One region of the Clostridium thermosuccinogenes genome, then DNA from elsewhere that is predicted to be linked to it. Evidence: riboswitches for the same ligand, from Rfam matches in the RefSeq annotation. Region 1 holds a riboswitch; the other holds the start of a gene.
What was found. A riboswitch is a leader RNA that binds a small molecule or an ion and turns the genes downstream of it on or off. The one in region 1 is predicted to bind lysine.
Positions count from the first base shown of each region.

Region 2: linked by a shared signal. The riboswitch ahead of CDO33_RS11650 (transporter substrate-binding domain-containing protein) and the one ahead of CDO33_RS07445 (aspartate-semialdehyde dehydrogenase) in region 1 are both predicted to bind lysine.

Region 1 is NZ_CP021850.1:1,700,660-1,708,750, reverse strand. It holds gene queA (tRNA preQ1(34) S-adenosylmethionine ribosyltransferase-isomerase QueA) at 1-387, opposite strand, end outside; gene CDO33_RS07460 (hypothetical protein) at 436-723, opposite strand; gene CDO33_RS07455 (SpoIID/LytB domain-containing protein) at 761-2,440, opposite strand; lysine riboswitch at 2,688-2,864, shown strand; gene CDO33_RS07445 (aspartate-semialdehyde dehydrogenase) at 3,002-4,000, shown strand; gene dapA (4-hydroxy-tetrahydrodipicolinate synthase) at 4,131-5,012, shown strand; gene dapB (4-hydroxy-tetrahydrodipicolinate reductase) at 5,129-5,887, shown strand; gene CDO33_RS07430 (ACT domain-containing protein) at 5,913-6,401, shown strand; gene CDO33_RS07425 (PspC domain-containing protein) at 6,592-6,786, opposite strand; gene CDO33_RS07420 (ACT domain-containing protein) at 6,990-7,427, opposite strand; gene CDO33_RS07415 (phenylacetate--CoA ligase family protein) at 7,440-8,091, opposite strand, start outside.
Region 2 is NZ_CP021850.1:2,678,183-2,686,273, reverse strand. It holds gene CDO33_RS11670 (ABC transporter ATP-binding protein) at 1-265, shown strand, start outside; gene CDO33_RS11665 (ABC transporter permease) at 262-2,883, shown strand; gene CDO33_RS11660 (hypothetical protein) at 3,363-3,755, shown strand; gene CDO33_RS11655 (GGDEF domain-containing protein) at 3,939-4,571, shown strand; lysine riboswitch at 4,737-4,919, shown strand; gene CDO33_RS11650 (transporter substrate-binding domain-containing protein) at 5,125-5,937, shown strand; gene CDO33_RS11645 (amino acid ABC transporter permease) at 6,022-6,789, shown strand; gene CDO33_RS11640 (amino acid ABC transporter ATP-binding protein) at 6,822-7,562, shown strand; gene CDO33_RS11635 (desulfoferrodoxin family protein) at 7,774-8,091, shown strand, end outside.

The DNA of each region.
Region 1 (8,091 bases):
AATCCGGTTGCCTTCCTCCACAATATCAATGATCTCAGCTTTTAGGAGTCCTCCCCCAAACACAAACCTGGCTCCCGGTTTTGCACGCCTTCCGGGCTTTAATATCACTTCCCAGACACGTTCTTCTATCCTTTTTAAAAGGACAAATTCAATCTTGCCCCCGGTATCTTCCCTTGTCCCAAGAAGCCTTGCCGGAATTACCCGGGTGTCGTTCAAAACAAGGCAGTCCCCTGCGTCCAGATAATTTATGATATCTTTGAATATCTTATGCTCTATACTTCCCGTCGCCCTGTCCAAAACGAGCAAGCGAGACATCGCCCTCTCCTTTATAGGTTCCTGGGCAATCAATTCTTCGGGCAAATCATAGTAAAAATCACTAAGCTTCATCATTAATCCCTGCTATCCTTAAGTATTTATTAAGAAATCTTCGTTCCTTTACAAAATATCATCAGCAGCAAACCTTACTTTATAGAAGATGAAGTTGCCTGCATGATGCATGCGGTTCTTTCCGTTTTGATTGAAATGATCCTGCTTTTCCGCATCAAAACAGAATACATCAATCTCATAAGCAACTCGCACTTTTTTACCTGCTCTTTCAATTCCGTAAAGGGTTACATTTTTGCGAAATTTGGAGTAATTTAAACTTACATCAATTTCGTCCATTTCAAAATCATACAACAAAGCGGCTCCATTTACAATGCCAAAGGCAAAAAAATACTCCATGACTATTCACAGAGTATTTTAGGCCAAATTTTACATTTTATTCAACATCGACACCGGTAAAGTAATGCTTTAAAATCTCATCATAGGTAAATCCGGCTTCGGCCATACCTTTTGCTCCTTCCTGGCTCATTCCTACGCCATGGCCCCATCCTTTGCCCGTAAATGTGTATGTTGTCGGCACCGCAGTGATAGGCTTTAATTTATTGTCCGCACCTATCACCATCAGTCCGCTGCCCGATCCTGCGCCTATGGTTTTTACTCCGTTGGCTGTCATAACCTTGCTGCCGGACAATTGTACCTTCGGAGAGGTCTTCCCGGCACCCTTTACCGAAACTCCGGCGTCGGTGGTTATGGTAAAGAGCTGGCTATCCAGCGAAAACGCAGACCTGCATTTTGCCTTGGTGAACACGGCTTCACCTTTTGTGCCGCGCACCACCATCTCTATTGCCCTCCCGGCTTCGGAATACTGGGTTATGACGATGTTCAATATGTCTCCGGTGTCATAGCCCAATTGCAGCATACGATCCTTCACTTGTTGAGAGGTCATGGTCACTTCCCAGTTGTATTTCCATGAGTCACCGGACTCATATTTATCCTCTACGCTCTTCAGATAGGGTACGTCTCCTCCCCATACATTCTTTGAATCCTCAGTCCTTCCTCCGCTGGAACTGAAATAGAACACTTCGGCAAGACTTCCTTTATACAGAACCTTTTTGCCCGCAGTATCATCGACTGCTTTGTTGGAGCGGGCATCTTCGGTACTCAGGCCTTTGTATACCTGACAATGGGTGGTGGAACACAGATCAAACCCAAGAGTTTCGTGCCGGTTCAAGCTAGAAAGGGTGTATGTACGCGCAGCCACTGCCTGAGCTTTCAAAGCCTCAGGATGAGACGAAGCTTGTATTTCTGCCGGAACAACACCATATAGGTATTGCTCCAGAGGCAGTACGTTTGTCACTGTCATGTCGCTGTCCTGCAGCCGCCTTACTTCCAGATCCCCCCTGTAGCTGTTGGTGTTGTTTATGGTCAAAGAATAGGGATCATTTTCTGTCCTGGGTTGTATCTGCAGTACTCCTTTGCTGCTGCAATAAACCATGGCAGCTTCCCCTTTGCTGTTTTGAACCACAATGCTTTTTGAGGACTGAGATACGGTGCTAACTGTGGTATCCCCATTCCCCAATGCCGGTTTCAGAGTTTCAGCCATATATTTTTCAGCAGTTGCCTCGTCGGTAAAGAATCCGGTCCATACCTGCCAGCAATCTGCATATGCGACATATGCGTCTATGCCTTTCTTTTTCAAAGCGTCTGCCTGAGCTCTGGCAGCCTTGGCATCTTTGTAATCTCCCCCTATCCTCACATGATAAGGTCCAATCTTCTCTCCCTGCTTTGCAGGCTCCTTTCCGGGAGTATATTCTGTCAACACTCCGTTTGTATTAATAAAGAAGGAATCTTTTCTTATAGTAACAATATTGTTTGTCGTTTCTTCAAACAATAAGACAAGCTTGCCGTCCTCCAGGGAGTTTATGGTCAATCCTTTGGCAGCGTTTACATTAAAGCTGCAGACAGCCGTGTTGATACCGGACGCCTTATCTGTAAAGTACAATCCGATCCTTATCTTTTCTGGTACATTTATGGCGGCGCTTGCCGAAAATCCGGAATTTATAAAGATGCTAAGTACAAAAATGACAGTAAATATTATTTTAATATGTTTTTTCATAAGCTCCTCCAATTTATCCTATGTATAGACAGTACTGCATAAATTAACAGTTAGTTATTCGACAGCAATATCGATTTTCCCTACTGATTTTGATTTTTTAATAATATTGTAACAATTTACCTTTCGCAATGGAGACAATCATCAAATCACTGGATGCGAAATATAATATAAAAGATAGCTGTAAAAGCAGCAAATTTCATTTGACATTAGAATCTTTGGATGTTATTATAAATAAAATGAATATGGTAAAAATGATAGAGGTGCGTTTTTCAATAGTACGTCCGCTGAAAAGAAAGGGCTTTAATGATGCTGACGGAAAGGGTCAAACGCCGAAGGATGATCATCCCTTTTGTGGTCCTTCCTGGTTATATGGTTAATAGCCATATAATTGTCATCAGTAAAATGATGGAGCGCTATCAGTTCAATTTACAGGATCATAAACAAGATCCAAGACAATTTTTACAGAACTGCTGGTACTCCAAACCAGCTTTTTTAATTTACATTAATTTATAAGTGTAAAGCAATAATAAAGTAAAATTGAAGAACAAGGGGGTTCTCGATATGAAAAAAGTGAATCTGGCGGTAGTAGGCGCAACCGGAATGGTGGGAAGGACTTTTATCAAGGTACTGGAAGAAAGAAATCTACCTATTGATAATATATATTTCTTTGCTTCAAGCAGATCGGCAGGATCAAAAATAACTTTCAACGGAAAAGAGTATACGGTGGAAGAACTGACGGAAAATTCTTTTGACCGCGGGATTGACATTGCTCTCTTCTCCGCAGGAGCCAGCACAAGTCAAAAGTTCTCACCCATAGCCGCTTCAAAGGGATGTGTTGTTGTCGACAACAGCAGTGCATGGAGAATGGATCCCACTGTGCCTCTGGTAGTTCCCGAAGTCAACCCGCAGGATATAGAATGGAACAAGGGTATCATAGCCAATCCCAATTGTTCAACTATCCAGGCGGTTGTGGCTTTGAACCCGCTTCACAAAAAGTATAAAATAAAGAGGATAGTCTATACCACCTTCCAGGCTGTATCCGGCGCTGGTATGAAAGGGTATATGGATCTTGAGGAAGGACTTCGGGGAAAGCCGCCGGCTAAGTTCCCCCATCCGATAGCAAACAATGTTTTGCCCCATATAGACGTTTTCCTCCCCAATGGCTATACCAAAGAGGAAATGAAGATGGTATTTGAGACGAAGAAAATCCTGGGTGACCAGAGCTTAAGGATAACCGCAACAACTGTAAGGGTTCCTGTTTTTAACGGCCATAGCGAATCCATAAATGTGGAGTTCGAAAATCAGTTTGATGTTGACGAACTGAAAGAGGTTTTGAAAAATGCTCCTGGTATCGTAGTGCAGGATGATCCTGAAAATAACGTCTATCCTATGCCAATAAACGCTAGCGGAAGGGATGAAACCTTTGTTGGCAGAATCCGTCGTGATGAAAGTGTTGAAAGCGGAGTTAACCTTTGGGTAGTCGCCGATAACATAAGAAAAGGCGCTGCTACCAATGCTGTTCAGATCGCACAGGAATTGATAAAAATGTGGAGCAAATAGTATATATTGCAGTTGGCAGATTTAGTCTGCCAACTGTTTTAACTAACGGAAGTTCATGCATGATCGTTTATGCCTGTTGATGCATAAACTGATATGCGAGTACATATTTTTGAGGAAAGGATGTATCTAAATGCGTAAACCGTTGTTCAAAGGTTCAGGTGTAGCAATAGTAACCCCATTTACCGATGATGGAGTTGACTTTGGAAAACTTGAAGAGCTGATCGAATTTCAGATCAGCGAAGGTACTGATGCAATAATAATTTGTGGTACTACAGGTGAAGCTTCAACTATGCCCGACGATGAACACATAGAGACCATCAGATTTACCGTTGAAAAAGTCAACAAAAGATTACCGGTAATTGCAGGTGCAGGAAGCAACGATACACGGCATGCGGTAGAGCTCAGCAAGCGTGCTGAAGCTGCAGGTGCTGATGCAATCTTAAGTGTAACTCCTTATTATAACAAAACTACACAAAAAGGGCTTTATGAGCATTTCAAGGCCATAGCCGGCAGTGTGAAAATCCCGATAGTACTTTATAACGTACCTTCCAGAACCAATTTGAACATCAATCCTGAAACCATCCAAGCCCTGTCGGAAATTGAAAATATCTTAGCTATAAAGGAATGCAACCTTGCCCAGGTGGGTGAAGTAATCAATCTCTGCAGGAAAGATTTCTATATTTATTCCGGCAATGATGAACAGATACTTCCATTTATGGCCTATGGAGCATGTGGAGTTATTTCAGTTATGGCTAACATCATACCGAAGGATACCCACGATATAGTAGCCAAATATCTGGAAGGCGATGTTGCCGGCAGCAGGGAGCTGCAGCTTAAAGTCCTCGATCTTATAAAAGCTCTCTTTGTTGAAGTAAGTCCCATACCGATAAAAGCAGCAATGAATCTCATGGGCATGAACGTGGGTAAATGCCGCATGCCTTTGGTGGATATAAGCGAAAAAAATCTGGAAATACTAAAAAAAGCGATGAGAAACTACGGAATTATAAACTAATAACAAAATAAATATATTAGAATTAGTCAAAGCAGTAATCGATGAAATTCGCGCAGTACGATCTATAAAGCTTTATAATATACTACGTTCATTAAAGGAAGAAAGTGTGATATCAAATGATAAGAATATTAATGAGTGGATGCAACGGAAAAATGGGCCAGGTTATTACCAGGCTGTCATCACAGTTTGATAACTTGAAAATAGTAGCAGGTTATGATAAAAACGATGCAATAAGCAATCCTTATCCGGTTTTTACAGATTTGAAAAGCTGCAATGTTGAAGTGGACGTCGTAATTGATTTTTCTCATCCGTCTGCTTTTAATGATGTGCTTGACTTTGCCGTATCCCGAAAAGTTGCTCTCGTAATGGCAACAACAGGATTGTCCCAGGCAAATGTAAAGGCGCTGGAAGCCGCCTCCGGCTCTATTCCGGTGTTCTTTTCAGCAAACATGTCCCTGGGCGTGAATCTGATGGTGGACCTGGTCAAAAAAGCAGCAAAAGTTCTGGAAAACAACTTTGATATAGAGATTATAGAAATGCATCACAATCAAAAAATTGACGCTCCCAGCGGTACCGCACTGGCAATTGCGGACGCCATAAATTCGGTTTTGGAGCAGAAACGTGAATATATATATGACCGGCATTCCAGGAGGAAAAAGAGAAGCCCTAGTGAAATCGGTATCCACGCCATACGCGGTGGAACAATTGTGGGGGATCATTCCGTCATATTTGCCGGTAATGATGAGATAATAGAAATCAAGCATACTGCTATGTCAAAAGAGATTTTCGGAGTTGGCGCCCTTAAAGCAGCCGGTTTTATCAAGTCCAAAAAGCCCGGCATGTACAACATGAACGATCTGGTAGAAAGTATGTAAGCAATAACCTAGGGAGGTGGATGCTTTGTCCCAAAGTCCGGTTACAAATGTGTCAATAAACTATAATGTAGCTCTGATAACCATTGACAATCTACCGTCCGACAAAATGCATCTGATACCTGACATTTTTAACGCAATAGCGGAACAGAACATAAATATCGATATGATAAGCCAGGCGCCTCCATATCGTGGCGTTATCAACCTGTCTTTCACTTTGCCTTCCGATGACCTTGTGAAAGCCATAAGCGTACTGAACAAATTCAAGAAGATAGTGCCTGGTTTATTCATAGAAATAAATGCAGAGAATACAAAGCTATCAGTTTATGGTGAGCAAATGAAAAATATTCCGGGAGTAGCTGCGAAGCTCTTCACCATTTTCGCCGGAAACGGGATTGATATAAAGCTGGTAACCACTTCCGAAGTGGATATATCCTATCTCATCGATGAGAAGGATGTGGATAAGGCGCTCAAAGCCATAAAGGATGAATACAATATAAATTTACAGGAAGGCTGAAACTTAAGCTAACTATTTGGGTCAACGCCATGCCAATAATGCTCTATAGCATTACAAAGAGCTAAATTTACTGTTCAAAACGAATCATATTTTAGTCTTTTATAAGATAATCAGCCATCTTGTCATAAGATGGCTGATTATTCTTTAGCATCGCATGCTTTCCCAGCATTTCTGAAACCCTTCATCTTCATTAAAACCTTGGAGGCTTTGGTATTATAGCCCATGCTATCAAATACGCAACAATGCCTGTGCCGGCGGATGCAAGAGTTAAAATAACAACCAAAAGCCTTATAAGTGTAGGATCTACCCGGAAGTATTCACCCAATCCTCCACAAACTCCACCGATTTTTTTATCCGTTTCAGAAAGATATAATCTTCTATCCATAAGTAATCTATTCCCCCTGCCAATTGTATATATCGTAGTTTAATCTTTATTTCTGATAATATATACGCAAGCCCAAATATTTTGTCTGAAAAACTAATACCATTAAAATAAAGAAATAATTCCCATCAGATCACCAGCCGGTTTTGCCATGCTTCTGTGGGAATTTTCCGGATCGCATCCGGTGAAAGCCTTAATCGGTCTTTTTATAGTTTATATACATCACTGGAGGGAAGTACCTTTATGCCTGATTCCGTCAGCAGCTTTATTGCCTCTTCCGTATGAGGGTCATCAACCCTTAGGATTACCATAGCCTCGTTGACAGCTTTCCCTACAAAGGCATACATGTACTCGATATCCAAGCCGGCATCCCTCAATATGCACAAAGCCTCCGATAAGCCTCCTGGTTTATCTGCAACAGCAATAGCTATCACGTTTGTCGTGCTTACTGCAAAATCATTCTCCTTAAGGATTCTCTCCGCCTCCTCAGGTTTATTTACAATAAGCCTTAAAACTCCGTAATCCGTGGTGTCGGCTATTGATAGAGCACTGATGTCGATGTTGTTGCTGCCCAGCAGCTTCGTCACCTCTGCCAGTCTGCCTGATTTGTTCTCGAGAAAAATGGAAATCTGCTTTACATGCATATTTTCCCCTCCTTAAATTTTTCTTTTATCAATAATGCGCTTTGCTTTTCCCTCACTTCTTTCAATACTTTTGGGTTCCACCAGCTTAACCCTGGCGCTGATGCCCAGGGTAGTTTCTATATCCTTGTGCAGCTTGCGCTCAATATCTTCTATACGCTTTACTTCATCGGAAAACATGCTTTGGCTCATTTCCACCCTTACTTCCAAAGTATCGAGGTTATTCACCCTGTCGACTATCAGAAGATAATGGGGTGCAGTTTCACCCATGTTGAAAAGCACTTCTTCAATCTGGGACGGGAATACATTGACTCCCCTGATGATAAGCATGTCATCGCTTCTTGCAGATACCTTTTTCATCCTTACGGTGGTTCTTCCGCATTCACATTTTTCATAGTTCAGTGAGGATATGTCCCTTGTGCGGTATCTCAACAGCGGCAGGCCTTCCTTTGTGATTGTACTGAAAACCAGCTCGCCGGTTGATCCCGGAGGCAGCACTTCCTCCGTATCGGGGTCGATGATTTCCGGAATGAAATGATCCTCCTGTATATGTAAACCACATCGGCATGTGCATTCACTGGCCACACCAGGACCGATGACTTCGCTCAATCCATATATATCTATAGCTGTAATGCCAAAACGTTCCTCGATCTCAGCACGCATCCTT
Region 2 (8,091 bases), 980 kb from region 1:
CCAGCTCTCCGGAGGGCAGCAGCAGAGAGCTTCCATAGGCCGGGCTCTTATTAACAATCCCGCCTTGGTTCTTGCGGATGAACCCACGGGGAATCTGGACAGCAAAAACAGTGAAGAGATCATCTCCCTGCTCAAGCTTTACAATCGGAAGTACAACCAGACTTTAATCGTAATAACCCATGATGAAAAAATAGCCCTTCAGGCAGACAGAATAATCAGCATAGAAGATGGGGCTATTGCAAAGGATGAGGTGATCCGGAGATGAATATAGTAAATAAAGTTACATTGAAATGGTTGATAATGAATAAAACCCGCACCATTGTCACCATCATCGGTGTCATACTGTCCGCTGCCATGATAACCGCCGTAACAACTCTTATATCCAGCGCTCAGAATTACGCCATCAAATTCACAATTGCGGAAGAGGGCGACTGGCATGCGGTTGCCTATGATGTAAGCAGTAAAGGCATCGAAGCTATCAGCAAGAGAGATGACATAAAGGATGCAGCCGTAGTCAAAAACTCAGGATACGCATTATTGAAAGGCAGCATAAATGAATACAAACCCTATTTGTACATCATGGAATTGGACGATAAAGCCTTTAAAACCCTTCCGGTGCATTTGACAGAAGGGAGGCTGCCGGAGAATGAAAAGGAAATTTTGATTTCCGACCATATATCGGGAAATGGCGGAGTTCAATACAAGATAGGGGATACACTGACCCTTGATGTGGGTGATCGTGTCATGGGGGACGGAATAGTCCTGGGGCAGAAAAACACTTATGCCGTCAGCGAGGATGGAGAAGTGCTAGAAAAGCTTGTGGTAAAAGAAACCAGAACGTTCACGGTGGTTGGGGTGTGCAAAAGGCTTTCCTACAGATTGGAGAACTACTTTGCACCGGGATATACCATATTAACAAAGCTGAATCCGCAGGAATTGACGGATGATGATGATCTTGACATATATTTTAAAGCCAAAAATCCCCGCAAAATCTATGATATTGCCGACAGCCTGCAAGACATCGGGGAAAATGGCTTGGATTACAACAGTGAGTTGCTCAGATTTATGGGAGTCAGCAATATTGACAATTTTAATACCGTATTGCTCAGGCTTGGAGCTATTCTTATAGTATTGATAATGGTGGGATCGATAGCTCTGATATACAACTCCTTTTCCATTTCGGTCAGCGAACGCAAAAAGCAGTTCGGACTGCTTTCCTGTGCCGGCGCCACCTCACGGCAGATCAAGCATTCGGTTTTTTTTGAGGCTTTGGCAATTGCTGTCATAGGGATACCTTTGGGGGTGATGTCGGGAATTCTGGGCATAGGAGTTACCCTCTACTTTGTGGGAGATCTTTTTGCCAGCATGATAACGACCAATATCCCTGTTTCATTAAGACTTTCGGTATCACCTTTATCAATTGTAGTAGCTGCTTTGGTAGCTCTTATTACTATTTTAATATCTGCCTATATTCCTGCCCGGCGTGCGGCCAGGGTATCGGCTATGGATGCCATACGGCAGACCACGGAAATTAAACTGACAGGAAAACAGGTAAAAACCTCCCGGCTTACCCGAAAGATTTTTAAAATTGAGGGCGACCTGGGGATGAAAAATATGAAGAGGAACCGCCGGCGCTATAGAAGCACGGTAATATCGCTGTTTATAAGCGTGGTTCTGTTTGTGTCGGTTTCTGCCTTTTCCATGTATTTAAGGGACAGCGTCATGAATGTCTATGAGAATCAAAAATATGATCTTCTATATAGTATAGACAGTAAAAGTCTGAAGGATTCCACAATCAGTGCCTTTAATGATATCCTCAGTTTGGACAGTGTGAAGGAAGGTGCGTTGGTAAGATACACTTACTGTGATGTGAAAGTCCAAAAAGAACAGGTGCAGGGAGCCTGGTATGAGGAAAAGGTGAGCCAGGGTCATATATCTGAGGGGCAGGATGCTCTTGTACATGTAGATTTATACAGCGTGGACCATGATACATTTACCGATTATGTGCGGGAGTTGGGTCTGGAGGAGTCCCTGTTTGAAAACCCTGCTTCACCGGCAGGAATTCTTGTAGACAAACAGCATTTCTTCGACCAAAACATGCAAAAATACAGGAATACCAGCATTTTTGATGAGCATAAGCCTGAAACCTTATCATTATCAGTGGGCTATGGTGACAGCGACGGAAAAGGGAACAGGAGAAGAACAGATATTGCAATAGCAGCTGTGGCGGACAAAGCTCCTTTCGGTATACAAGATTATGCTTACAAAGATACCGTGCTGATTATCATTGATACCGGTGCGGAGAAGTCCTTGTTTGCTGATATTGAGCCGGAGTGGAATGGTTATATGTGTTTCAGTTCCGACAAACCTTTCAAAGCAGAGGAGGATATGAAGAAGATACTTAGTGATGCAGGCCTTAGTTCTACGGACATATACAATGTTGCTGAAATGCTGCAGGACAACCGGAACCTCATCACCATACTGTCGGTTTTCTCCTATGGGTTCATCATACTGATATCCCTCATAACCATAGCTAATGTGTTCAATACCATATCCACCAATGTCAACCTGAGGAGAAGGGAATTTGCCATGTTGAAGTCAGTGGGCATGACCGATAGGAGTTTCAGGCGGATGATGAATTTCGAATGCATATTTTACGGACTGAAAGCACTGATTTACGGACTGCCGGTATCCATATTCCTTACGTACCTGATATATCAAAGCGTAAATGAGGGCGTCGATATGGCCTTCTATCTGCCTACACAAGGCATACTGATCAGCATAGCGTGTGTATTCCTGGTGGTATTTTCCAGCATGATTTATTCTATGAGAAAGATAGGCAGGGAGAATATTCTGGACGCCTTGAAAAATGAAAATCTATAGCAGGATCGGCAAAACATAAATAACTTTCAATTTTGGAGATTATATGCCTTATATGCAGATATTCGCCTGTATTTATTACAGGCGAATATAGTTTTTTGGGAATATTTTTTGTATAATTCTGCAATGGATCTGACTTGTTATGTCAGCGCGAAAAACATGAATAGCGTTTTCATTATACATATCGCATCTATCAAATTTTGCAGGTTAACCCATATTAGATGTGGCTATTTTGCTTTTAAGCCAATAATTTATATTATAATTTGACGTAAAATTATGTAAAAGTAAACAAAATTGTGATATTATGATTTTGTGTCCTAGGCTTGTACTCTTCTTTGCTGGCAGGCTGTTTTTCAAAAAGGGATGTAAAGGAAGGTACGATGAGCTACTTGGATTACAACGGCTGAATTCATCATTTAGTACGTTGCTGCCTTGCATATGGCATGCTTAGAGAAAATGAAGCCGGAAACAGGTGTTGTATAATGAAAATAGATATTATAAATTGGATTAAAGAATTTTTGATATTATCGGTTCAGGATAAACATAAAGAAGAATTTGAACAGGAAATCGATAAAATTAATCTGGCCAGGGCGAAGGTTACACTTATAACTTCCATCATTATTGAAATGATGGTGATAACGGCTTATTGCATTTTCAAAAAAGGGAGCGTATTCGAAAAACCTGGCATTTACTATGGTATCATGTATATACTCTTACTTGTGACAATGATAGTGTTTTTGGTGGTATTTAGCAGATTAGGCGCAAACATCTCTAAGCATGCAAAAGTCATACGGGTGGTTTTTGTGGCTTTTACCATTTATATCCTGATATGGTGCGCGTTGATATCGGTGCTGGATCAGCTGACATATGGGTAGGTCATTGTATATATAATGGCCACTGTGGCTGTTTCGGTAATTCCTTACTACAAACCTGTAACTATGTTGCTTATCTATCTTCCGGTTCACATAATATTTATGGCTTTTATGCTCCGCTTTCAAAAATCCAACTATGTACAGTATGCCAATAATTTGAACAGCAGTACCTTTTTAATGATATCTTTGGCTATATCATACATGAGATATAAAAAGCAGATTGAGGACTTTAAAAACAGAAAGATAATACAGGAAAAGAACGAAGAGTTAAAACGGGTGAACAAGGAATTGGAGGAGGCAAACCATAAGCTGGATATACTTTCGCAAACAGATAGCTTAACCAGAGTTTTCAACCGTTTCGCCTTTGACAAGGCAATAGAGGCAGAGTGGAACAGGTGCAAGCGCTATTCTATGCCACTGTCTCTGATTATAGTGGATGTGGATTTTTTCAAGGCATATAATGATAATTATGGACATCAGGCCGGAGATGTATGTATAAGAAGGATAGCAGAAGCTTTGTCGAGCTGCCTGGAGCGTCCTACAGATTTTGTTGCCAGGTACGGAGGAGAAGAGTTTGGAGTACTGCTGCCCGGCATTGAAAAGGAGGAAGCCTATTTGCTTTCAGAGCGGATGAGAAAAAAGGTGGAAGAGCTTTCCATACCCCATGAACATTCCGCGGCTTCCCGTTGGGTTACAATCAGCATGGGGGTTAATACGGCTTTTCCTTCTCTGGAGCCTTCACTGGAGGGTTTTATAAGGGCTGCGGATATGGCTTTGTATAAAGCTAAGGAGATGCGTAACACCACCGTAACTGTTTAAATTTGCTTGCTTATGGTAGATTTTTGATATTCGGTCAGTTTGTTCTTTTTCTGATGTAGTATTATTTATGCGCTGTTTTGCAAAAAATATCAAAGTATGTTGACAGCAGTAATATGTTGTTGTAGACTATATGTATAATTTAATAGAACAAGCCTCACTTTTGACAGGTGAGGTAGAGGCGCGGCGTTTAACAGTCTTTAGAGGAGTTTGAGAAGCGATGATGCTATTGAGAAGGAAACGCTGCCGAAGCGAATAGTATACTCAGTGCTATTTGCTGGGCTTGCAGTTAAGAGCTGCAAGACTGTCTCAATAAATAAGCCTGATTTATTGAGTTGTGCTATCTCATTGGCAAAAGAAGGACTAGGTGTGACTGTTGACACTAAGACCTGAGAATGCCTCAGGTCTTTTTTGGTAAGTAAAAGAGCATAAAAAGCTGAATAGTGTTGCCAGGTACAGACATTTGTTATTTTATCATAATTTAATGTTGCAAAACATGAAAGTAAACATAATATGGTAGTAAGGGCTATCATGGTTAACAATTAGGGGGAGTTTCATGAAGAAAAAAATATCTTTATTGGCAGCAGCATGCATAGCATTATCCGTATTTTTGTCAGGATGCCGAAAAAGTGATGACAAAACCTTTAAGGTGGGTATGGAAGCAGGCTATCCGCCCTTTAACTGGACCCAGACGGATGATTCCGGTGGTGCGGTGAAAATAGACGGCAGTTCTGAATACGCCGGTGGATATGATGTGGAAATTGCCAAGAGAATTGCAGAAGGGCTGGGAAAAGAGCTGGTTATTGTAAAGACCGAATGGCTTGGCCTTATACCGGCACTGACATCAGGCAAAATCGATGCGATAATTGCAGGCATGTCACCAACGGCAGAACGTAAGGAATCCATCGACTTTACCGATGATTACTATAAGTCTGATCTGGTTATGGTTGTAAAAAAAGGCTCCAAATATGAGAATGCAACCTCAATACAGGATTTCAAGGGTGCAAAAATAACTGCCCAGCTAAACACATTCCATTATACGGTAATAGATCAGATTGAGGGAGTAGACAAGCAGACAGCCATGGATGATTTTCCTGCCATGAGAACTGCCCTTGAATCGGGAGTAATTGACGGATATGTGTCCGAACGCCCTGAAGGGGTCAGTGCTGAAGCTGCCAATCCAAACTTCAAGATGGTGGTGTTCACCGATGGATTTGAGACATCGGAGGAAGATACGTCAATTGCAGTAGGTATCAAAAAAGGCAGTGATCTGAAAAATAAAATCAATGAAATACTGGCAGGTATCTCGGAAGAGGAACGCATAAGCATTATGGATGCCGCAATAAAAAACCAGCCGGCATCAAATTGACATCCCGGTATTAGAAACAGGATTTATGGAAACCGAGTGCATTTTTACGCATTCGGTTTCATTTATGATTAAAGGAGGGGCAAAATGAGCTTTGAGCTTATTCTACAAATAATATCAAAATACTGGCCTATGCTTCTTAGGGGAGCGGGTGTGACTCTGCTGGTTTCTATAATCGGTACTGTTTTTGGTTTTGTCATTGGTTTGGTGGTGGGAGTTATCCGTACCATTCCAGTCCCGGAAAGAGGAGCTAAAAGGTGGATTTTAAAAGTTGCAAATGCTGTTCTTTCAGCATATATAGAAATATTCCGGGGCACCCCCATGATTGTGCAGGCAATGGTTATATTTTACGGCTCTGCCCAAGCCTTTGGGCTGGATATGAACCGTATGGTGGCAGCAATTCTAGTAGTTTCGATAAATACTGGAGCTTATATGGCGGAAATTATCCGCGGGGGCATAATTTCCATAGATAAAGGCCAGTATGAAGCAGCCCAGGCCATAGGCATGAACCATACCCAGACAATGTTCAATGTAGTGCTGCCGCAGGCCATTCGTAATATACTGCCGGCAACAGGCAATGAGTTTGTGATCAATATTAAGGATACCTCGGTGCTAAATGTTATTTCTGTTACTGAGCTGTATTTCCAGACCAAATCAATTGCTGGCAGTACGTTTAAATTCTTTGAACCGTTCTTTATTGCATGCATTATATATTTTATTATGACCTATTCGGTTACAAGGATTCTTCGCTACCTTGAAAAGAAGATGGATGGCCCGGAGAATTATGTCCTGCATGCGGGTCAAATACAAGCAGAAATACCTCAGAATATGCAAGTCAGGACAAAAAATGGCTAAGCAAGCCGGATATAGACAAAGGGGTGTAATCCATGGAAAAAGTTATCGATATCCAGCACTTGAGCAAGTCCTTTGGAGGTCATGAAGTACTAAAAGACATAAATTTTTCAGTTGCTAAAGGAGAAGTGGTTTGTATCATCGGCTCCTCCGGATCTGGAAAATCGACACTGCTTCGCTGTATTAATCTGTTGGAGAAGCCGAGTGGCGGCCAAATTATTTATAAAGGGCAGAATATTTTAGACGACGGTCATGATATATATGAATACCGTACAAAGATGGGGATGGTCTTCCAGCAATTCAACCTGTTTAACAATCACAATGTTTTAGGAAACTGCATAGTAGGGCAGATGAAGGTCTTGAAACGCTCCAGGGAAGAGGCCGAAAAAGTGGCTATGAAGTACCTGAAAGTTGTTGGAATGGACCAATATGTGAATGCAAAACCGAGACAGCTGTCGGGAGGACAAAAACAGCGTGTGGCTATAGCCAGAGCATTATCAATGGAGCCGGATGTAATGCTGTTTGATGAACCGACATCGGCGCTGGACCCGGAAATGGTGGGCGAGGTCCTTAAAGTTATGAAGGAGCTGGCTGAAACCGGTCTTACCATGCTGGTGGTTACCCATGAAATGGGTTTTGCCAAGGAAGTTTCCGACCGCGTGGTGTTTATGGACAACGGAGTAATAGTTGAGGAAGGAAGTCCGGAGCAGATTTTCAACAACCCTGCGCAGGAACGCACCAGGGAATTCTTAAAACGCACCTTAAACCAGATTTAATGCAGTTAATTTAAGGTATAAAGACGCAGAACAAATGAGGTATACTGAGCACGATTTTGTTAGGGATTTATAAGCTTCCTGAGCTCATGCAGCTTATGGATAATATTTCCTGTTTAGTGATAAAATAATGTGGTATTTATTAACAATAAGATGAATATTATCACTAACATGACTGCAAGCTATAAATATAATCCAAAGAGGAGGTTTTACAATGTCCAATGCTGTTTTTTATCGTTGTGAGGTATGCGGCAACATGGTGGCTTTATTGAAAAACGGGGGAGGAACCCTGACCTGTTGTGAGCGCCCGATGAACAAACTGGTAGCTAATACTTCGGATGGTGCGAAGGAAAAGCATGTTCCGGCCATAACCAAAGAAGGTGGAAAAATCAAAGTTCAAATCGGTTCAGTCGTGCATCCGATGATCCCTGAACATCATATTGAATGGATCGGTCTGGAAACCGATGATAAGCTGGAAATAGTTTATCTAAAGCCTGGGATGGAACCTAAGGCGGAGTTTGCAGAGGTCAGT